DNA from 3 places in the Embleya sp. NPDC008237 genome. Region 2 is predicted to be linked to each of the others. Evidence: riboswitches for the same ligand, from Rfam matches in the RefSeq annotation. Region 2 holds a riboswitch; each other region holds the start of a gene.
The links. Region 2 has a riboswitch for cyclic di-AMP ahead of ACFZBU_RS44090 (transglycosylase family protein). Riboswitches for the same ligand answer to the same signal wherever they lie in the genome.
Positions count from the first base shown of each region.

Region 1: another riboswitch for cyclic di-AMP. It lies ahead of ACFZBU_RS15205 (transglycosylase family protein); the one in region 2 lies ahead of ACFZBU_RS44090 (transglycosylase family protein).
Region 3: another riboswitch for cyclic di-AMP. It lies ahead of ACFZBU_RS22150 (NlpC/P60 family protein); the one in region 2 lies ahead of ACFZBU_RS44090 (transglycosylase family protein).

Region 1 covers NZ_JBIBGL010000005.1:323,129-330,638, reverse strand. Annotated here, with positions in the region: gene ACFZBU_RS15210 (glycerophosphodiester phosphodiesterase family protein) at 1-200, shown strand, start outside; gene ACFZBU_RS15205 (transglycosylase family protein) at 403-1,680, opposite strand; cyclic di-AMP (ydaO/yuaA leader) riboswitch at 1,713-1,946, opposite strand; gene ACFZBU_RS15200 ((Fe-S)-binding protein) at 2,392-3,579, opposite strand; gene ACFZBU_RS15195 (FAD-binding oxidoreductase) at 3,576-4,961, opposite strand; gene ACFZBU_RS15190 (IclR family transcriptional regulator) at 5,118-5,891, shown strand; gene ACFZBU_RS15185 (fumarylacetoacetate hydrolase family protein) at 6,470-7,510, shown strand, end outside.
Region 2 covers NZ_JBIBGL010000028.1:73,522-81,031, reverse strand. Annotated here, with positions in the region: gene ACFZBU_RS44105 (threonine aldolase family protein) at 1-1,056, opposite strand, end outside; gene ACFZBU_RS44100 (SDR family NAD(P)-dependent oxidoreductase) at 1,038-1,739, opposite strand; gene ACFZBU_RS44095 (DUF6421 family protein) at 1,861-3,249, opposite strand; gene ACFZBU_RS44090 (transglycosylase family protein) at 3,806-4,549, opposite strand; cyclic di-AMP (ydaO/yuaA leader) riboswitch at 4,550-4,741, opposite strand; gene ACFZBU_RS44085 (EthD family reductase) at 4,936-5,271, opposite strand; gene ACFZBU_RS44080 (phosphoenolpyruvate hydrolase family protein) at 5,365-6,189, opposite strand; gene ACFZBU_RS44075 (Tm-1-like ATP-binding domain-containing protein) at 6,191-7,435, opposite strand.
Region 3 covers NZ_JBIBGL010000008.1:234,057-241,566, forward strand. Annotated here, with positions in the region: gene ACFZBU_RS22125 (glutathione S-transferase family protein) at 1-883, shown strand, start outside; gene ACFZBU_RS22130 (hypothetical protein) at 949-1,452, opposite strand; gene ACFZBU_RS22135 (PspC domain-containing protein) at 1,518-2,807, opposite strand; gene ACFZBU_RS22140 (PspC domain-containing protein) at 2,941-4,197, shown strand; gene ACFZBU_RS22145 (LuxR C-terminal-related transcriptional regulator) at 4,194-4,874, shown strand; gene ACFZBU_RS22150 (NlpC/P60 family protein) at 4,971-6,083, opposite strand; cyclic di-AMP (ydaO/yuaA leader) riboswitch at 6,093-6,275, opposite strand; gene ACFZBU_RS22155 (hypothetical protein) at 6,571-6,927, shown strand; gene ACFZBU_RS22160 (NlpC/P60 family protein) at 7,098-7,510, opposite strand, start outside.

The DNA.
Region 1 (7,510 bases), on a different contig from region 2:
ACGTGACCCGGGAGATGGTCGCCCAGGCGCATGCGAGGGGCATCAAGGTCGTGCCGTGGACCATCGACGACCCGGCGACCATGGCCGAGCTGATGGACGCCGGCGTGGACGGTCTGATCACCGACTACCCCGATCGGGCACGGGAGTTGCTGGCCGCACGCGGACTGCCGCTGCCCAAGCGGTACCCGGCACGCGGCTGATCGACCCGGCCCGCGGGGCTTCGGCGTGCGCGGGGATCTCGGCGTCCGCGGGGCTTGGCGGTCCGCCGGGGTCTCGGCGTCCGCAGGGGTGCGGACGCGCACGTGGGCCGGGCCCGTCGACGCGTGGTCGACGGGCCCGGCCCTTGTACGGCTACCGCAGAGTGGCTGTCGCCGTGCGGTTACTGCCTGAGTGACGCTCGGATCAGAGGTTGACGCCGTGCGCGCGCAGGTAGCTGACGGGGTTGATGCCGCTGCCGTAGTTCGGGGTGGTGCGGATCTCGAAGTGCAGGTGCGGGCCGGTCACGTTGCCGGTCGCACCGGAGAGGCCGATCTGCTGACCGGTGCTCACCGTGGCACCGGCGCGCACGCCGATGCTGGACAGGTGCGCGTACTGCGAGTACTTGCCGTCCGCGTGCTTGATCACGATCTCGTTGCCGTAGGCGCCGCCGTTGCCGGCCTTGACCACGGTGCCCGAGGTGATCGCCTTCACCGGGGTGCCGGTGGAGGCCACGAAGTCCTGGCCGGTGTGGCTGCCGCTGGACCACATCTTGCCGCCGACGCCGAACGCGGTGCCCAGCGAGCCGCTCACCGGAGCGACGTAGCCGGACGCGTTGACCGCGGTGCTGCCGGCCTTGGCGGAGGACGCCTTGGCGGCGACCGGGGCCTTCTCCTTGACCGTGGTCTTCGGCGCGACCTTCACCGACGCCGAGGGCTTGGTCTCGGCGACGGTCTCGGTCTTGGGCGCGGCCTTCGGCGCGACCTCGACCTTGGCGGCGGCGGTGGCGGTGGCGGCGGACGCCTTGGCCTTGCCGGACAGCGAGAGCTTCTGGCCGACCTTGATGAGGTTCGGGTTGCCACCGATCACGGAGCGGTTGTCGGCGTACAGCTTGTGCCAACCACCTGCGATGTCCTTGTCGGCGGCGATCTTGGACAGGGTGTCACCCTTGACCACGGAGTACGAGGTGGTGGTCGACGCGGGCTTCGCGGCGGCCGGGACGACCTCGATCTTCGGGGCGGCGGCGGTCGCCGGCTTGGACTCGACCGGCTTCTCGGCGACCTTGGGGGCGACCTTGATCGAGGTCTTGGCCGAGCCGGAGGACTTGGTGGTCGGCGAGACGGCGGGCTTGGCGCCGCCCTTGGTCAGACCCGCCGGGCCGGAGGTGTTCGGCCAGGCGCCGGGGCCCTGCACGGCCAGGACCTTCTCGGCGATGGCGATCTGCTGGTCCTTGGTGGCCAGGTCGGCGCGCGGGGCGTACTGCTGACCGCCGAACTCGTTCCAGGTGCTCTGGGTGAACTGCAGGCCACCGTAGAAACCGTTGCCGGTGTTGATGTGCCAGTTGCCCGAGCTCTCGCCCATGGCGACCTTGTCCCAGGTGGAGACCGAGGCGGCGTTGGCGGTTGCGATACCGGTGATCAGCGGGGCGGCGACGATGGCGCCGGCCATGCCGAGGGTCAGCGCGAGGCGCGTCTTCTTGGGCATGCGGGCAGGGGTGATGAACGACTGCACGAAGATTTTTCCTTCTCCCACGCCTACGAAGTGAGCTGTCGGATTCGGGCTGGAGAGTCTCGCCCGGCCGTGTTCGACCCTCGAATGAGAGGGACGGGCACGGCTTCACCCCAAGCCGTCCGCATGGGCGCCTGTGTCACAGACGCCCGGGACGGCATTCCACTTGGTTCCCCCGCTCCTGCCTTTCGGGTTTCGTACCGTGGCCTCGCTCCGGCGGCAGGATTCGGCGAACCGGGAGACCATTTCGCCGAGCACCGGACCGGTGTGGCGAAGCACCAAGCTACGCACACCCCCGGCGCGGAACCAAACATCACGATTCGCCGAAACCGAAGAATCGGGTCTTAAGGGTGGAATAACGGGACTTAAAGTCCCGAACTCCGTACGCATTGTGCCCAAAAAGCTCACTCACCGTCGTCCGGGGAATCACGGCGGGTGAGAATCCGGGAAACTCGGTTCACGGTGCGTGCGAGTTCCTGACGAACGGTATGCGCGATGTGACGTGCGTCATGCGCCATCAAAGTATTGTCCGAATTACCCCTGTATGTCCGGTGCTTCTTCAGGTCGAGCCTGGTGTCTCTCGTGCCTGCCGCATCGGGCCGGCGGCGGGAGCCCGGACCGGGTACGGCGCACGCGGCTCCCCCTATGAAGTTGCGTGCGCCGCATCGGGCCCCGGCTCCCCTGGCCTCAGCCCGCCATCGGGTCGCCGGTCGCGGGGGTCGGCGGCGCGTGGAATGCGGTGAGGAACTCGGCGAGGTGCATCGCGCGCACCCGCGACCCGCGCCGACGCAGGCCGGTGCGCAGTTGGCGCAGACAGCCGGGGTTGACCGCGATCACGACGTCGGCGCCGGTCGCCTCGATCGCGTCGAGCTTGCGGTCGAGGATGCGTCGGGACGCGGCCGGCCGCAGCAGGGCGTACGTGCCGGCCGCACCGCAACATTCGGCGGCGCCCGGGGTCTCCACGAAGTCGGCCACCCGCGCGAGCAACGCCCGCGGCTCGCGCCAGACGCTCAGGCCGTTGCGCAGGTGGCACGAGTCCTGGAGGGTGACCTTGATCCGGTGCCCGGCCGGCGCATGCGCGGTGAGCGTGGCCGGGTCGATCGCCTCGGAGAGTTCGGCGACCCGATCACGGCCGATGACGTCGGCCAGGTGCGCGGCGCAGCCGCCGGAGGTGGTGACGATCCGGCCGGGCAGCCGCTCGCCCAGCCGGCGGGCGAGCACGCGTCCCTTCTTCAGCTCGCCGTTGTGCGCGTGCAGCGCGCCGCAGCAACCCTGGTCGTCGGGTACCGCGAGGCCGGGCAGCAGGGTGCGTGCGGCGCGGGCGACCTTGGGGAACATGGCCCGTTCGAAACAACCGAGCATGAGCGAGGCACCCGCACCCGTGTCGGGGGCGGGCGCGGGTGCGGAGGTGCCGGACACGGAGGACGCCGGCGGTGCCGCCGCGGCCCGCTCGGCCCTTCGTCCGGACCTCGCCGGATCGTGTTTCGCCCTCCCGGCCGGCAGCACGAAGCGCCCCCATCCCATGACTCGCACCACCGGTGGCATGCTCACCACGACGGTCAGCAGCCGGGCGAGCGGCGGCCTGCGCCGGCCGCGCCACTGGTGCTCGCGCCATTGTTCGAGCAGCGAGCCGTACGGGACGCCGGCGGGACAGACCGGTTCGCAGGCCCGGCAGCCCAGGCAGGCCGAGGACTGTTCGAGCAGGGTCGGGTCGTCGGCGTCCAGACGGCCGGTCTCCAGGGCGCGCATCAGGTTGATCCGGCCGCGCGGCGAGGACGCCTCGTCCCCGGTCTCGGCGTAGGTCGGGCACGCGGGCAGACAGAAGCCGCAGGAGATGCAGCGGGAGAGTTCCTCGGGATCGAACACACCGGTCATGAGCCGAGCTTTCCGGGATTGAGGATGCGGGCGGGATCGAAGGCGGACTTGATCCGGCGCAGCAGATCCAGTTGCTCGTCGCCGAGCTGGGCCCGCAGGTGGGGCAGCTTGGCGGCGCCGACGCCGTGTTCTCCGGTGATCGTGCCGCCCAGTTCGATCGCGGTGCGGAAGATGTCGTCGAAGGCGGCGTGGGCACGCTCGATCGACTCGGTGTCCTGCGGGTCGGCCACCACGCAGGTCGGGTGCAGATTGCCGTCGCCGGCGTGGCCGAAGGTGGCGATGGTGACCGCGTGCCGGTCCGCGATGGCGTCGATCCGGTCGACCATCTCGGCGATCCGCGGGCGCGGGACGGTGGCGTCCTCCAGGATGGTGAGCGAGCCGAGTCGGGACAGCGCGGGCAGCGAACAGCGGCGCGCGGTGAGCAGCGCCTCGGCGCCGGCGACGTCCTCGGCCAGGGTCCACTCGCTTGCGCCGGCCCGGTCGCACAGGTCGGCCATCCGGGCCAGGTCGCGGCGCACCGCGTCCGGAGCGCCGTCGTCGCCGAACAACAACAGTGCGCCCGCGTCCGTACGCAGGCCCAGGTGGGCGAAGTCCTCGACCGCGCCGATGCAGCGCCGGTCCAGGAACTCCAGGGTCGCGGGAACGATGCCGGCGGAGAGGATGTCGGCGACCGCACGGCCGGCGTGGGCCAGGTCGGGGAAGTAGGCGATGCCGGTGCCCGTGTCGGCGGGCGCGGGCAGCAGGGCCATGGTGATCTCGGTGATCACCGCGAGGGTGCCCTCCGACCCGGTGAGCAGCCGGGTCAGGTCGTAGCCGGCCACGTCCTTCCACAGCCGGCCGCCGGTGCGGATCACCTCGCCGGTGGGCAGCACCGCCTCCAGGCCCAGCACGTAGTTGCGGGTGACGCCGTACTTGAGTCCGCGCAGTCCGCCCGCGCACGTGGCCACGTTGCCGCCGACGGTGGATACCGTCCGGCTGCCCGGGTCGGGCGGGAACAGCAGGCCGTGTTCGGCGACGGCGCTCGCGAGTGCGGCGGTGGTCACGCCGGGTTGCACCACGGCGAGCAGCTCGGCGGGGCTGACCTCGCGGATCGTGTTCATCCGGGTGGTGACCAACACGATGCCGCCGTCCAGGGCGACGGTGGCCGCGCACAGGTTGGAACCGGCGCCGCGGGGGACGACCGGGATGCGGTGCTCGGTGGCCAGCCGCAGTACCGCGGCCACCTCGGCGGTGTCGGCGGGAAAGACCACGGCGTCCGGGAGCCGGTCGAACAGGGGCGTGGCGTCGCGCGCGTAGGGCACGAGATCACCGGCGGCGTGCCGGACGTGTTCGGCGCCGACGATCGCGGCCAGGCGGTCGATCAGGTCCGTGGACAGGGGCATGCGACGTGCTCTCTCTCGGGTGGGCGGGTAAGTCCGCGCATCGTTTCTCCTCCGTGGGCTCCGATGAGCCGGGACGGTATCAGCGTTGCGCAAAACGGTCTATCATTCCGCTGTACGGAACGACGTCCCATTATCGCCTCGTGCCCAGGGGGTACCTTGACCGGCAACAGCGATTCGCCCGTGATCAGCGTGGATCGGGCCCTGCGGATCCTGATGCGTATGGGGGAAATGCCCCGAGGCATCACCCTGGAGGAACTCGCGGGTGATCTGGACCTGCCCAAGAGCACGCTGCACCGGCTGCTCGGCGCGCTCAAGTACCGGGGTTTCGCCGCCCAACCCGAGGTCAACGGCCCGTACTTCATCGGCAGTCGGCTGCTGGCGACCGCGTTCCGCTTCCACGACGACATCGACCTGCGCTCGATGGTGCATCCGCTGCTCGCGGAGCTGCGCCGGGTGACCGACGAGACCGTGCACGTGGCGACCCTGGACGCCGGCGAGGTGGTCTATCTGGACAAGGTCGAGGCCTCCGGGGCGATCAAGCTCTCGTCCGTGATCGGCGGCCGAAATCCCGCGCACAGCACGGGAGTGGGCAAGGCCCTGCTGGCCTGGACGTATCCGACGGACGAGGCGCTGCGGGCCTGGGCGGCGCCGCGGCTGCCGCTGCGCGCGGCGACTCGGCACACGGTCACGTCGGTGCCGAAACTGGCCGCCGAGCTGGAGGAGGTGCGGGCCCGCGGGTACGCGACCGACCTGGAGGAGAACGAGGTGGGGCTGCGGTGTGTGGCGGTGCCGCTGTTCCTGGGCCGGTCGGCGCCGGTGGCCGCGATCAGCGTGACCGGGCTGAAGTCGCGGATGACCTCGGCGCGGATGGCGGAGCTGGCCGAGGCACTGCGCTCACGCGTTGCGGAATGGGCCGGCGCGGTCGGTTAGGCCCTGTCCGGCGGATCTCGGCGGCCCCACATGATCCACCGGACAGGATCCGGACCGTCCCGCGGCCGAGGTGTCTCACGTGCCGGATCGGTCGAAACGACCCACCCGGCCGCGCCTCGGGTTTGCCGCCCGCGCACCGGCAGCACACCCGAAACCGTACCCACCGTGCGGCAACCACCCTGCACGGTAAGTGAATTACCCGAGACCCCCGAACCGGCAACTCGCCGGTTCGGGGGTCTCTTGACATCTTCAACGGCCCGTTGTTTTACTCACGACACCACATGGAATTGCGTTCCGCCAGACGGAATCACACTAACGAGGAAGTGGAATGAGGCCGGCGACAGTGGAGCACGACGGGCGGCCGGTGGCCGTGGTCGAGCGCGACGGCGGGCTGTATCGGCTCGACGGGCCCGGCGAGGGCACGCTCGCCGCACTGGTCGCGGCCGGTCCCGAGGCGCTGCGCGAGGCGGCGCTCGACGCGACCCGCGAGATCGAAGCCACCCGTTACCTGGCGCCGCTGCGCCCCGGCAAGATCGTCGCGATCGGCCCGCGACCTGCAATTCGGCGACGGCCAGTGGGTGCGCGGCAAGAGCCTGGGCACCTTCTGCCCGCTCGGGCCGGTCCTGGCCACTCCCGACGAACTGGCCGACCCGCAGGCGCTGGTGTTGCGCACCCGGGTCAACGGGGAGACTGTGCAGAACTCCTCCACCGCCGAAATGGTCTTCGGCATCGCCGAGTTGTTGTCCCACTGCTCGCGCGCCTTCACCCTCGAACCCGGCGACCCGGTGCTCACCGGCACCCCGTGGGGCCGCGGCGCGTTCATGGACCCGCCGCGCCGGCTGGTGCCGGGCGACGTGCTGGAAACCGAGATCGAGGGCATCGGCGTGCTGGTCAACCCGATCCTGTCCTGCGGCACGTGCGACCTGGGCCGGGGCGGCCTGCGCCAGGTCTGTCGCGAGCGGCGGATCACCGGCGTACACCTGCCCGGCGCGTTCGCCGAGCGGGTCGCGGTCCCGCGCTCCGCCCTGCATCCGCTGCCCGCGGACATGTCGTGGGAGGCCGCGGCGGTGGTGGAACCGGCGGCCAACGCGGTGCACGCCTGGCGGCCGGCCGACGTCGCACCCGGCGCCCGGGTCGGGGTGATCGGCGCCGGCGCGATCGGCCTGGTCTGCCTGCCGGCCGCGCGCCCCGAGCACGCCGCGAGCATCGCGGTCGCCGACCGCTCGTCCGAACGACGGCAGATGGCGGCCACGTTGGGCGCCACCACGGTCGGCGCCGAACTGTCCGGCGAATTCGACGTGGTCTTCGACGCGGTCGGCGCCGGCGACACCCACGAGCAGTCGGTACGGCTGCCGCGTCCGGGCGGCGTGGCGATCTGGCTCGGCCTCGCCGACGCGAGCGCCGGCTTCGACGCGACCGTGCTGGTGCGTACCGAGAAGCGGATGCTCGGCTCGTTCGCCTACACCGCCGACGAGTTCGCCGAGGCCGCCGAACTCGTCAGCGGCTGGGAACCGGGCTGGACCGCGAGTTACCCGCTGGAGTCGGGCGCGGAGATCTTCACCGGCCTGATGCGCGGCGGCAGCCATCCGGTGAAGCCGATCCTGCGCCCCTGGCGTCGG
Region 2 (7,510 bases):
CAACTCCTCGGCGAGCGCGGTCGCGAAGGCGTCGATGTCCTCCTCGGTGGTGTCGAACGCCGTCATCCAGCGCACCTCACCGATCGACTCGTCCCACGTGTAGAACCGGAACCGCTTCTGCATGCGCTCGGTGACATCCGCGGGCAACACGGCGAAGACCGCGTTCGCCTGCGGCGTCCGGCTGAGCGTCACACCGTCGAGGTCGGCGACCCGCTCCGCGAGCAGAGTCGCCATCGCGTTCGTGTGCCGCGCGTTGCGCAACCACAGGTCGCCCGCGAGCAGCGCCTCGAACTGCACGGACACGAAGCGCATCTTCGAGGCCAGTTGCATCGCGGCCTTGCGCAGATATCCCACGCCCCGCGCCGCGTCGGGGTTGAGCACCACGACGGCCTCGCCGAACATCAGGCCGCTCTTGGTGCCGCCGAAGGACAACACGTCCACGCCGACGTCGGTGCTCAGCGCGCGCAGCGGCACGTCCAGCGCCGCGGCCGCATTGGCCAGGCGCGAGCCGTCCAGGTGCACGAGCATGCCGTGCTCGTGCGCGTGCGCGACGAGCGCGGCGATCTCGTCCGGCGTGTAGACCGTGCCCAGTTCGGTGCTCTCCGCGAAGGAGACCACGCGCGGCTGCGCCCGGTGCTGGTCGCCCCAGCCCCACGCGTGGGTGTCCACGAGTTCGGGGGTGAGCTTGCCGTCGGGAGTGGGCACGGTGAGCAGTTTCAGGCCGGCAACCTTCTCCGGCGCACCGCACTCGTCCACGTTGATGTGCGCGGACGCCGCGCAGATCACCGACTCCCATCGGTCGGTCATCGACTGGAGACCGACCACGTTGGCGCCGGTGCCGTTGAACACCGGGAAGACCTGGGCCCGTTCGCCGAAGTGCGCACGGAAGACGTCGGTGAGGTGCTCGGTGTACACGTCCTCGCCGTACGCGACCTGGTGCCCGCCGTTGGCCGCGCCGATCGCGGCCAGCACCTCGGGGTGGATGCCCGCGTAGTTGTCGCTGGCGAAGCCGCGCACGTCGGGGTCGTGACGTGGGGTCAGGGGACGTTCAGGCACAGTCTTTTCCCGTTCAGGTCGATTGCCGCGGTGGTCCACAGGCCGGCGATCTCGTCGGCCAGGTCCACCACGTCGGTGAAGCCGGCGAATTTGGCGTTTGGTCGAGCCTGCCGCATTGCGTCGTTGACGAGCGCCTTGACCACCAGGATGGTGGCCGCCGCCTCGGTCTCGGCGAACGCGTCGGCGAGTGCGAGCGTCCAGGTCTCCGCGGCCGCCTTGGCCGCCGCGTAACCGGCGTTGCCCTGGGTCGGCTGCCCGGCCGCCGCCGCGGAGATCAACACGAACCGCCCGCGCGGACTGCGGGCGAGCGCCTCGTGGAAGGCCAGGCTGGTGTGTTGCACGGTACGCACGAGCAGGTCGTGCAGGAAGGCCCAGTCGTCGAGCGAGTTGTCGCCGAACTTCTTGCCCCCGCGCCACCCGCCGACCAGGTGCACGAGCCCGTCCACGCGCCCGTGCTCGTGCTCGACGTCCGCCGCCCACCGGCGGGTGGCGGCCGCGTCGAGCAGGTCGACCACCGCGCCGTGTGTACCGGGCGCGGCGTCCACGCTCTCCTGCAACCGCCCGGCGTCCGCATCCGCGCCGTACACGTGCGCACCGGCCCGGGCCAGCCGCGCGAGCACCGCGCGCCCGGTCGGCCCACCCGCGCCCGCGACCGCGATCACCGCACCGTCGAGACCGTTCATCACACCGACTCCTCGTTCACCGTGCTGTTCGCCTCACCCTGCCGAAACTCGCCGCGCCCGCTCCGCGGGCCCCGCGACGTCGTCGCGCGCACCCGCGCCGGGGCCGGGCGCGCCGTACCGGTCACGACGCCGCGACCGCCCGCTCCGTCGGGACCTCCGCGAGGCCCTGCACCGGGCTGTCCGCGGTGATTCCCTTGGTCGAGGCGATCACGTCGCGCAGTCGCCGGTTGAGCGCCTCGTAGAACATGCTCAGCGGGAACTCGTCCGGCAGCACCGCATCCACGAGCGCCTTCGGCGGCCCGTCCATCGGCAGCGCGCCGGGCCCCTTCGCCCACACCGAACCGGGGTGCGGCGGCACGTACGCGGCGACCAGCGCGTAGCCGGCCAGCCAGTGGCCGACCTTCGAACGATCCACACCCGCGCGGTAGAGCCGGTCCACCTCGTCGTAGAGCCCGAGCACCGCGTCGGTGATCCGGTCCCAGTCCACGGTGAGCCGGTTGTCCGCCCACTCGACCACACCCGCGCGGTGCAGGTAGGCGAACAGCAGTTGCCCGCCCAGGCCGTCGTAGTTGCGCACCCGACCTCCGGTGACCGGGAAGCGGAACAGCCGGTCGAAGATGACCGCGAACTGCACCCGGCGCGCGGTCGACACACCCTCGGCGGCCAGCGTGACCGCCTCGCGGAACGCGGTCAGGTCGCACCGCAGTTCCTCCAGCGCGTACATCCAAAACGGCATCCGCTGCTTGATCATGAACGGGTCGAACGGCATGGGACCGCGCATGTGGCTGCGGTCGTGGATCAGGTCCCACAACACGAACGCGTCCTGGGCGAGCTGCTGGCTCTCCACCAAGTCCACGGCATCCTGCGGAAGTTCCAGGCCGAGTGTCTGCGATGCGGCGGTTGCCACCCGGCGGAAGCGGGCCGCCTCGCGGTCGCAGAAGATGCCGCCCCACGTGTACGTGGGCACCTCGCGCACGGCCACGGTCTCCGGGAAGAGCACCGCCGAGTCGGTGTCGTAGCCGTCGGTGAAGTCGACGAACGCGATCGGCACGAACATCGCGTTGTCGTAGCGCCCGGCCTCCAGGTCGGCCAGCCACTGGGGCCACACCACGCGCAGCAGCACGGCCTCGACATTGCGGGTCGGGTTGCCGTTCTGGGTGGTCATCGGGAACACCACGAGGTGCTCCAGGCCGTCGCGCCGATCCTGTTCCGGGCGGAACGCGACGAGCGAGTCGAGGAAGTCGGGACGGCCGAAGTCCTCCGCGGACCAACGCCGAAAATCGGCCACGACCGCGTCGAGGTACGCCTCGTCGTGCGGGAACAGCGGAGCGAGCCCGGTGATCGACGAGGTGATCTCGGCGACCAGCGCCCGGGCGGACGCATGCCCCGATGGCTCGATCGAACCGTCCTTGGCCTGCAACGGACGCAGGTCGGCGACGGATCGTTTGAGTTCGAGCCACAGCGGGTGATCGACGGCGGTACGGACGGCTACGCGGGTCATGTTCGACATGGAACCCTCTCAGGAGAAAGCAGGAACCACGGTCAGGTGAACCTATGTCAAAAGATTTTAACGCCGCAAGGCCCTTTCGAACGCAATCTTATCGTCGTGGGTACGTTTTGCCCGAATAAGTTGAGATTGAGACCTGGCTCTCGGTGCCCGCATCGGCGCACCCGTGAAATCGAGGACCCGCACCTGCCGGAAGACACGGGATTCGGCCGGCCCGGCCGGCCACGCCCGTGGCCATCGACCGTCGATCCGCCGGTTCCCTATGGCCTGCCCTGCTGAACGGAATGCTGATTCCGCATGGTGGAACGGTCGGCCCGGCGATGCCCCGGATCCGCCTCCACTCCCACTGCCCGATCCGGCGATCCCGTATGTCTCGGCCCGATGCCCGCGGCCCGATGCCCGCGGCCCGATGCCCGCGGCCCGATGCCCGCGGCCCGATGCCCGCGGCACCATGCCCGCGGCCCGCCGACCGACCCCGGCCCCGCCGCCCCGACCCCGGTCGCGACACGGGCGTAGGCCCCGCCGAAGTACTCGGCGGGGCCTACGTCGTGACGCTGGATCAGATGGCGAGCTGGGTGCCCACGCCGATCACGTTCGGGTTGCCCCCGATGACGCCCGCGTTGGCGGCGTACAGGGCCTTGTAGCCACCCTTGACGCCGAGCTTGGCGGCGACCTCGGACAGCGTGTCACCGGCCTTGACGGTGTAGGTGCCGGAGCCCGACGCCTGCTTGGTCGCGGCCGACTTCGGCGCGGCCGACTTCGGCGCGTCCTGCTTCGGCTGCACCCGGACCTTCGGCGCGTTGCCGTCGGAGGTCTTCGGCGCGTTCTCGGTCACGGACTCGGCCTTGGGTGCGGCCTTCGGCTCGACCTTGCTCTTGGTCTTGCCGGTGGTCGACGAGTCGGCTGTGGCGGAGGCGTTGCCGCCCTTGCCCAGACCGGCCTTCTGCGAGCAGACCGGCCAGGCGCCCGGACCCTGGCTCGCCAGGACCCGCTCGGCGACCGCGATCTGCTGGTCCTTGGTCGCCTGCGCGGCGCTGGAGGCGTACTGGCTGCCGCCGAACGCGTTCCAGGTGCTCGGGGTGAACTGCAGACCGCCGGAGAAGCCGTTGCCCGTGTTGATGCTCCAGTTGCCGGTGCTCTCACACTGGGCGACCGCGTCCCACGTGGACGAGGACGCGGCGTTCGCGCTGCCCGCCATGCCCACGAGGGGGAGGACGAGACCCGCACCGGCGGCGACGGCGATGCCGGCGCGACGGCCACGAGAGAGCGAGCGAACGGGAGCGGTGATGGCACGGAAGGTCATTGATTACCTCGTCGGGCGCCTGCGAAGTTAGCTGTCGGGTTCGGACGATTGGCCCGGCCTCGCCTGGAACAGGCATGGCTTCACCCCAGACATCGACATGGCCGATGCCGGCACTTACTCGGTTCCCCCGCTCCTGCCGCCAGTCGATATCGACTGCATCCCTCGGGCGGCGGCAGGATTCGGCGTACCGCCCGGGGAGTCCGCTTGTGCGAACAACCACGAAGCTACGCACCGCTCCGCCGGGTTGGCAAACATTTCGGGTGATTTGTGAGGTCCCCCATAGGGAGGAATAACACTGATTTGCCCGATTTGTCGCCATCCCTGCAGGTCACGGTGCCGGCGTCGACGGTGCGCGGCCGCGTGGTCACCCGTGCTTCAGCGACGAGCTATTCCGTCGCGGGCAGCTCCACAGGTACGACTACCCGTTCCTCGTCCCAAAGGAACGTCGCACCGCCGGTCGCGAAATTGGCGACATCGGCGACCGTGGCCCGCCCCTCCGGCGAATCCAGGGTCGCCTCGATACCCGCGCGAGACGGCGCGTACAGGCCGACCACCAGGTAATAGGGCGGCTGCGCGCCGGACGGGTCCGGTTCGCATTTGCCGATGGTCCAGCCGGTCAGCCCCGGCATGGTGCGGGCGAGCGGCACGTGCTTCTCCCAGTAATAGGCGTCGAACGCCGCCGGGTCCTCGGGGTGGCCATACAGCACGGTCAGCTTGTACACGCCGACTCCTCACGGTCGTGTGGTGGATGTGCTTCCTGCCGTTGGTGCCTGTGCGTCCGGCGTGTGGTGCCCGGATGGGTCCGGCGCGGTGCGCTACCGAAGGGCGATGTTCTTGAACGCCCGCGCCTGGTCGGTGATGGCCACCTCGGTGGGCAGCCGTTCCATGCTGGAGGCGCCGAAGAAGCCCACCACGCCGGTGGTGTGGGCCAGCACGTACGCGGCGTCCTCGGGTTCGGCGATCGGCCCGCCGTGGCACAGCACCAGCACGTCGGGGTTCACCTCCGCCGCCGCGTCGCGCATCTGCTGCACCCGCTCCACCGCCTGGTCGAGCGTGACCGCGGTGGTCGCGCCGATGCTGCCCTTGGTGGTCAGGCCCAGGTGCGGGACCAGGATGTCGGCGCCCGCCGCGGCCATCGCGCGGGCCTGCTCGGGGTCGAAGACGTAAGGGGCGGTGAGCAGACCGCGCTCGGCGGCCAGCCGGATCATCTCCACCTCCAGGTCGTAGCCCATCCCGGTCTCCTCCAGGTTCTGCCGGAAGACGCCGTCGAACAGGCCGACCGTGGGGAAGTTCTGCACACCCGCGAAGCCCATCGCGGCGAGCTGGTCCAGGAAGTGCGGCATGATCCGGAACGGATCGGTGCCGCACACGCCCGCCAGGACCGGAGTGCCCTGGACCACCGGCAGCACCTCGCCCGCCATCTCGACCACGATCGCGTTGGCGTCGCCGTAGGGCAGCAGTCCGGCGAGCGAACCCCGACCGGCCATCCGGTAGCGGCCCGAGTTGTAGATGATGATCAGGTCCACGCCGCCGGCCTCGGCGCACTTGGCCGACAGTCCCGTGCCCGCGCCCGCGCCGATCACGACGCCGCCCTGCTCGACCGTCCTGTGCAGTCGGCCCCGCGCCTCGCGTCCGTTCATCTCAGTCCACGCGTCCCTTCGTGATCATCTCGTGCAGTCGATCCGCCGCCGCCGTGGCGAACTTCGGATCGTTGATGTCCGTCGCCGCCTCGTGCACCTCGACGGAGCTGCCCGCGAGCCCGGCCCGCAGCTCGTCGAACAGCGCCTTGTCGGCGACGGAATCGTAGAAGGGCGCGCCCTCGACGTCGATCGCCGAGACCCCGTGCAGGGGCAGGTAGAGCGCGGTGGGACCGGTCGCGGCAACCAGCTTGGCGGCGATCCGCCGGCCCAGTTCGGCGTTCTCCGCGGGGGTGGTGCGCATCAGCGTCACCGTCGGGTTGTGCACGTACAACAGGCGCTCCTCGAACCGCGCGGGCACGGTGTCGCGCGGGCCGAAGTTGACCATGTCCAGCGCACCGACACTGACCACCTGTGGCAGCCCCATCCGCCCGGCCGCGGTCAGCCGCTCGGGGCCCGCGCTGAGCACCCCGCCGACCAGGTCGTCCGCCAGCTCGGTGGTGGTCAGGTCGAGGATCCCGGCCAGGAAGCCCGCCTCGGCCAGATTCTCCATCGACGTGCCGCCTGCCCCGGTGGCGTGGAAGACCAGCACCTCGTAGCCGAGTTCGGTCAGCCGCTCGCGCGCGGCGTCCACCGCCGGAGTGGTCACTCCGAACATCGACGCGGCGACCAGCGGACGCCCCTCGCCGGTCACTCCCGCGACCGCCGCGCGATCCTCGGCATAACCGCCCGCCATGCCGGCGATCGCATCCGCCGCGTTGCCCAGGATGCGCTCGGAGAGCCGATTGATCCCGGCGATGTCCACGACGCTGTACATCATCGTCACGTCCACCGCGCCGACGTACGGCGACACGTCGCCCGCCGCCATCGTGGAGACCAGCAGCTTGGGCACGCCCACCGGCAGCGCGCGCATCGCGTAGGAGGCGATCGCCGACCCGCCCGAGCCGCCCATCGCGAGCACACCGTCCACCCGGCCCTGCTCGTACAACTCGCGCAGGATGGACGCGGCCCCCTCGGCCATCGCGGTGGTCGCCGCGCCCCGGTCGGCCCGGGTGCGCAGGTCGGCCAGATCGGTGCCGGCCGCCGCCGCGACGTCGGCCGCCTGCACGTCGGCCTGGGCCAGCGACTCGCCCAGCACGCCCACGTTCATCAACACCACCTCGGCTCCCCTGGCGCGCAGCCGGTAGGCCAACCACGCGTATTCGGATCCCTTGGTGTCGAGCGTTCCGATCAGTACGACGGTGGGCATCGGTGCCTCCGGTGGGGTCGGTAGGGCTTGCCGGGTTGACGCTTCGGCGGCGAACGGCCGCGCACAGTAACCCAA
Region 3 (7,510 bases), on a different contig from region 2:
GGGCAGGGGCGGAGAGTTCGTCCGGCAGGCCAATCGGTTCACCGGGCGACCCGAGCCGGAGGCCGGTCGGTATCGGCTCGTCGTGTCGTTGGCGTGTCCGTGGGCGCATCGCGCGGTGATCGTGCGGCGTCTGCTCGGGCTGGAGGAGGCACTCGGGTTGTCGATCGTGGATCCGATCCGGGACGAGGCCGGGTGGCGGTTCACCAATCACCCCGACGGGCGCGATCCGGTCACCGGTCTGGCGTTCCTGGCCGACGCCTATCGGGCCAGTGACCCGACCTACAGCGGCCGGGTGACGGTGCCCGCGATCATCGACCTGCGCTCCGGCCACGTCGTCACCAACGACTACCCGCAGATCACCCTCGACCTCTCCACCCGCTGGACCGCGCTGCACCGCGCCGGCGCGCCGGACCTGTATCCGGAGCGGCTGCGCGCCGAGATCGACGCGATCAACGCGGACGTGTTCCGGGACGTGAACAACGGCGTGTACCGCTGCGGGTTCGCCACCACGCAGGAGGCGTACGAGGCCGCGTTCGACGCGCTGTTCGCCCGTCTGGACGCGCTGGAGGAGCGGCTGGCCGGGCAGCGCTACCTGGTCGGCGACACGATCACCGAGGCGGACATCCGGCTGTTCACCACCCTGGTCCGGTTCGACGCGGTCTACCACGGCCACTTCAAGACCAACCTGCGCAAGCTGACCGAGTACCCGGTCCTGTGGGCCTACGCCCGCGACCTGTTCCAGACCGAAGGCTTCGGCGACACGGTCGACTTCGACCACATCAAGCGGCACTACTACGTCACGCACGACCGGATCAATCCGACCGGCATCGTGCCCAAGGGGCCGGACCCGGCGCTGTGGCACACGCCGCACGGGCGCGGCTGAAGCGAGCACGACACGGAGCGGGGGCGGGCCGTCGGCCCGCCCCCGCTCCGTGCGTCGCCCGGCGGCTACTTGGTCAGGTCCACGGTCGGCGGCCCCGGATCCTCGGGGTGCTCGTCCTCGACCACCGGGTCGACGACGACGCCGGCCTCGGCCTCGACCACCGCGACCGCGTACGGCTCGTCCTCGGCCGCACTGGACGCACCCGGGTGGGTTTCGACCTCGCCCGCACCCGGCGCGCCCGGACGGGGCCGGTCCCCGCCCGCCGCACCGCCGCCCGGGTACGACTCGACCACGGCATCCCCAGCCGCGTGGGGCGCGGTCGGCGCGAACGTGGTCGCGGACGCCGGTCGACCCATCGCCGCCGGCGCGGGTCCACGCGACGGCAACATCGCCCACAGCGCTCCCGCGAGGCCGGCCAGGCCCACGCCGATCGCCGCGGTGGCCAGTGTCCACTCGGGGCGCACCGTCAGCGTGCCGGACGCGCGCAGCAGGTAGGCGATCGCGATGCCGGCGAAGACCGTGCCCGCGATCAGCGCCATCGGGTCGAAGCGGTACCTGTTCGGCCTCATCGGGAATCGCCCTCCATACGGGTCACGCTCGTCCGCCGGGTCGTTCGGGGTGTCGATCGACGCGCTCATCGCGGCTCCCGCCCGTCGTCCCCGTCCAGCACCTCGACCTCGCCGACGCCGACCTTCAGGTCGAGCGTGATCGTGCCGCGGCCGGGCCCGACCTGCGGGGCGGTGGTCTCGATGCGCTCCGGCCGGTAGCCGTCGTCCCGGCCGGTCGGCGTGCGCACCCGACCGAGGTCGACGCCGCCCTTGAACACCACCGTGACGTCGTCCGGCACCCAGACCTGGATCTGTCCGGCGCCGATCCGGGCCTTGACCGTCGCGCTGCCGCCCGGCCCGAGATCGAGCCGGCGCAGGTCGATGTCCATCGCGCCCACGCCCAGGTGGTACGAGGTCGGCAGTGCGGCGACCGTGGTGGGCCGGTAGGTGCGCTCGCCCGACGGACCGGTCAACGGCACGCTGATCGCGGTGATCGCGGCCAGCATCGCGGTGAGGGCGAGCGCGGGCAGGATCAGCAACCGCGCCCGGCCGAACCAGCTGCCCGCGAGCAGACCCAGGCCCACGATGCCGAGCAGGATCGCGAGCGTGACGGTGAACGTCACGTCCACGGCGCCGGTGTGGTCGAGCACCCACAGCAGACCGCCGGCCATCGTGGCCACCGACAGCGTGGCCAGGGACACGTACGAGCGCGGACGCCTGGGCCGTTGCGGAGCCGGCGGCGGCACGGGCCGATCCTCGCCCCCGGACGCCGCCCCCGCACTCGCACCCGGCACCTGCCACCACATCGGCGGCCCGGGCACCGTCGCGCCGTCCGGCCGGACGTCCACCTGGGCCGGTGCCGCCGCCATCGCCGCGGCCCCGGCCGCGCCGACGGCGGCCTGCTGCTTCTTCTTCGTGTCGGACCACACCATGAACAGCACCACGGCGGTGATCATCAGCAACGGGACGGACCGGCCGAAGCCCGAGTCCAGGTAGGTGAAGAACAAGGCGACCCCCATGACGGCGACCACGGTGGCTGCCGACGCCCCGTAGTCGAACTTCCCGGAGAGGATTCGGCGCAGCATCGGCTGCTCCTCCCCGCGGGCCGGGATCAACAGCCAGCCCAGGCTGTACACCAGTACGCCCACCCCGCCGAAGAGCGAGAGCACCGCGAACACGATGCGGAAGATCACGGGGTCGAGGCCGAAGTGTTCGCCGAGGCCACCGCACACGCCCGAGACCATCCGGTCCTCGGTGCTGCGCAGCAGTGGGGGGCGAATCGTCGTCGTGGGCGCCGCGGACGACCCCGCAGGGCCGCCCGGGGCGCCGCCGGCCCGGTCGCCGGCCGAGATACCGGGTTTCATGTCGTCGTTCATGGGTCCATCGTGGCGCCCGCGGAGCCCGCTTCCCATCGGGCTCCGCCCTGGCGCACCCCTGGTTCGACCCTGAGGACGAATCAGGGTCGGGCCCTGATGCGTACGCTCTTGCCGGCGTGTGACGATCGGTCGTGTGACCGCCGTTTACCCCCCGCCCGCCGCGCCCGTCCGGCCCGCGCCACCGACTCCCCGGCTCCGCCGCGCCTCCTCCCACCGGCTCGCCGGCGGCGTCGCGCGTGGCCTGGCCGAGCACCTCGGCGTCGAGGTGCTGCTGCTGCGGATCGCCTTCGTCGCACTGGCCTTCTTCGCGGGAATGGGGATCGCGCTCTACGCGGCGTTCTGGGTCTTCGTACCGCAGGGCGGGGCGGCCCCGGCCGGGCGCGAACGCGGGCGGGAGCGGCACCAGGCGCTCGCGATGATCATCGTGCTGATCGCGGCGACCATGCTCACCGGTGTGGGCGCGACCACGAGCGGGACCAAGGTCGGCGACTGGATCTGGCCGCTGCTGGTGGCCGGTCCCGGCGTGATCCTGTTGTGGCGCCAGGCCGACGAGTCGCAGCGCAACCGGTGGTTCTCGCTCGACGGCCGCAGCCGGGTGGCCGGCGCGCTGCGCACCGTCGTCGGCGCCGTGCTGGTGCTGGCCGGCCTGGTGTTCTTCTCGTTCGGCCGGGGCGGCATCGGCGACGCGCTGGCCGCGATGCGCGGGGCCGGGCTGCTCCTGGTCGGCCTGCTGGTCATCTTCGGGCCGTATCTGCTCCGGCAGACCCGCGAACTGGGCGTCGAGCGCCGGGCCCGGATCCGGGCCCAGGAGCGGGCCGAGGTGGCCGCGCACGTGCACGACTCGGTGCTGCACACGCTGACCCTGATCCAGCGCCAGGTCGAGGACCCGCGCGAGGTGGCCCGGTTGGCCCGCGCCCAGGAGCGCGAGTTGCGCGCGTGGTTGTACCGCCCCGACGGCGAGGAGCCGGACCGCACCTTCGCCGCCGCGCTGCGCTCGACCGCGGCCGAGGTCGAGGACGCGCACGGGGTGTCGATCGAGGTGGTGTGCGTGGGCGATTGCCCGGTGGACGACAAGCTGGCCGCGCTGGTGGCCGCCGCCCGCGAGGCGATGGTCAATGCGGCGAAGTACGCGGGCGGAGCGGCGATCGCGGTGTTCGGCGAGGCCGACGAGGACACGGTCACGGTCTTCGTGCGCGACCGCGGACCCGGTTTCGACCCGGAGACGGTGCCCGCCGACCGGCTGGGTGTGCGAGAGTCCGTGATCGGGCGCATGCGCCGCAACGGGGGCGCCGCGCACATCCGCAGCGAACCCGGTGAGGGCACCGAGGTCGAGCTGGAGATGCGCCGCGCCGACGCCGGCCGGGCCGCTGTGGGAAGGACGAACACGTGAACGCCACCGAGAGCAGCACGGAGCACCCCGAGGGGACGGCCGCCCGTACCCGGGTGGTCCTGGTCGACGATCACCGGATGTTCCGGACCGGCGTGCGCGCCGAGATCGGCGAGGCGGTCGAGGTGGTCGGCGAGGCCGACGACGTCGCGAGCGCGGTGGCGGTGGTCACCGAGACCCGCCCCGAGGTGGTGCTCCTGGACGTGCACCTGCCCGGTGGCGGCGGGGTCGAGGTGCTGCGCCGGTGCGCGTCGCTGATCCCGGCCGTGCGCTTCCTCGCGTTGTCGGTGTCGGACGCCGCCGAGGACGTGATCGGGGTGATCCGCGGCGGGGCCCGGGGCTACGTGACCAAGTCGATCACCGGCGACGAGCTGATCCGGGCGATCGGCCGGGTCGGCGAGGGCGACGCGGTGTTCTCGCCGCGCCTGGCGGGCTTCGTGCTGGACGCGTTCGCGGCCACCGACGTGCCGCCGATCGACGAGGATCTGGATCGACTCACCCAGCGCGAGCGCGAGGTGCTGCGGCTGATCGCACGCGGCTACGCGTACAAGGAGATCGCCCGGCGCCTGGTCATCTCGGTCAAGACCGTGGAGACCCATGTGTCCGCCGTACTGCGCAAGTTGCAGTTGTCCAACCGGCACGAGCTGACCCGCTGGGCGACCGACCGGCGACTGGTCTGACCCCGACGCACGCGGAGCACGAAAAACGACGGCGTCCTCCTCCGGAACGGGTCCGGGGGAGGGCGCTGTCGAGGTCTCTACGCGCGACCGGTGACTCTAACCGGGTCGAACGGCCGCGTAGAACGGCATCGAGCCCACCGGTGCGTAGGTCACGTTCTTGCCCGGCCGCGGGGCGTGCACGATCTGCCCGCCGCCGACGTAGATGCCCACGTGCGAGTTGTCCGGGTAGTAGAACACCAGGTCGCCCGGCTGGAGCGCGTCCTTGGAGATCCGCGGACCGTCGTTGACCTGGGTCCAGGTGGTCCGGGTCAGGCTGACGTTCGCGGCCTTCCACGATGCCTGGGTCAGCCCGGAGCAGTCGTAGGAGTCGGGGCCCACGGCCCGGGGCGAATACGGCTTGCCGATCTGGGACTTCGCGAACGCGACCGCGGCCGCGGCCCGGCCGGACACGGGGACATTGGTCGCCGGCGGCGGCGTGTCCGGCTTGTCCCGCGAACTGCGGTCGTTGCCGGTCCGCGTCGTGTCCGCGTTGCCTGCGTTGCCCGTATTGCCCACGTGCTCGTCGGAGTCGAGCACTTCCTTCTTCTGCTGTTCGGTGAGCGTGTTCAGCAGCCGCTGGGCCTCGGCGAGCTTGGCCTGGATCTCGGTCTTGTTCTTGTTCAGCTCGGTCCGCAGCTTCTCCAGCTCGGCCAGCTGTGCAGAGGCCTCGGTGCGGTCCTGCTGGAGAACCCGGGCCTGCGCCGCGATCTGCTTCAGCTTGGCGGCCTGCTGACCGTCGAGCTGGGACATCATCTGCGACTTCTGCAGGAAGCCCTCGGGGTCGCCGCTGAGCGCCAGCGACAACGACGGCGGCAGGCCGCCGCTGCGGTACTGGTTCGCCGCCAGGACACCGATCTGATCACGCAGAGCGTTCAGAGCGGTTTGTTCCTCGGTGATCCGGGCCTGCGTCTGGTTCGCGGTGCCCTGCTGCTTGGTGATCTGCTCCTCGACGCCATTGGCGGCGTCGGTGGCCTTGATCACGTCACTGTGCAGCCGGTTGACGCGTTCCTTGGTCTGCTGGAACGACTGCGCGGGATCCGCGCTCGCGGTGCCGGCGAAGGTCATCACGCCGGTCATCGTCGCGGCGGCCGTGACCACGGTCGCTGCGGTACGCACGGCGGTGCGCGGCTTGGGCTTGCGGTGCTGCCCGGGTCGACGTTGGGACGCCACTGGTGGCGAGTCTCCTTCCTCGGCCGCCTACCGGGTTAGCTGACGGGTTCGGGCGGAAGAAGGCGCCCTACGGTGCCGAGGCACCGATTCACCCCAGGGACTGCGAGGGTCCCCGGTTCCGGCTTCCCATCACAATGACGGTGGTCACCCACCGTCACCGAAATGCGTCCCCGAATTCGGCGGTGGCGATCGTGTCGACCGGGTGGCCGACGTCGAGCCGATCGCCTGTCGCAGAACACTAGTCACAGGAGTGTCACGGCCATCACCACCAACCTTCGCATTGCCAAATCTTTACCAAATTCGCCGTTTCCTTCTCCGTGTATCTCGGGATAAGCGCGCGGATTCCCGAAAGTCGATCTTGGGACGATTTGGCGACTGTTGATCACGTATAACCCGCCGGAGAGTCATCGACCCGTGCCGGCTAGGCTGCCGGGCAACATTCGCGGCATCCCGGTGCCGCGCGACGGTCGACGAGGAGTTGTACGACGTGGACGTTCTGCGGCAGATCCTGCTGGTCCTGCACATCGTGGGCATCGCGTCCCTGCTCGGCGGCTTCCTCACCCAGATGTCCGCGCTGCGCACCGGCGACGGGCGGATCGTGCCCGCGATGACGCACGGCGCGCTGACCATGCTGGTTACCGGCCTGGCCCTGGTCGGCGTGGTCCAGGCCGGTCCGGACAAGGACGTGGACAACGCCAAGATCGGCACCAAGCTGGTCATTCTGCTGGCCATCCTGCTGCTGGTCTGGGGCAACCGCGCCGCGGACCGGGTGTCCTCCAAGGTGCTCGGCGCGATCGGCCTGCTGACCGTGGCGAACATCGCCATCGCGGTCATGTGGACCTGAGACCCCGCCGACACCGACTCCGCCCACCGCCGGCACGAGCCGAACCGCCTGGGCGAGCGACGCAGGTCGGCGGTCCGAGCGACGCCGCACCCGGTACACACGACGGCGCCCTCCACGCGGAATGAATCCGCGGGAGGGCGCCGTCGAGGTTTTTCGGGCGACCGGTGGATTTACCCGGGTCGAATCGCCGCGTAGAACGGCATCGAGTCGAGCGGCGCCTCGGTCACGGTCTTGCCGGGACGCGGGGCGTGGATGATCTTGCCGCCGCCGATGTAGAGGCCCACGTGCCGGTTGTCCGAGTAGAAGAACACCAGGTCGCCCGGCTGGAGCGAACCCTTCGCGACGCGCGGACCGTCGTTGACCTGGGTCCAGGTGGTCCGGGACAGCCTGACGCCCGCGGCCTTCCACGACGCCTGGGTCAGCCCCGAGCAGTCGTAGGAGCTGGGCCCCTCGGCGCCCGACACGTACGCCTTGCCGATCTGGGCCCGCGCGAACGCGATCGCGGCCGCGGCCCGACCGGACGCGGGGATGTTGGTCGCCGGCGGCGTCTCCGCCTTGTCCCGCGAGCTGCGGTCGTTGCCCC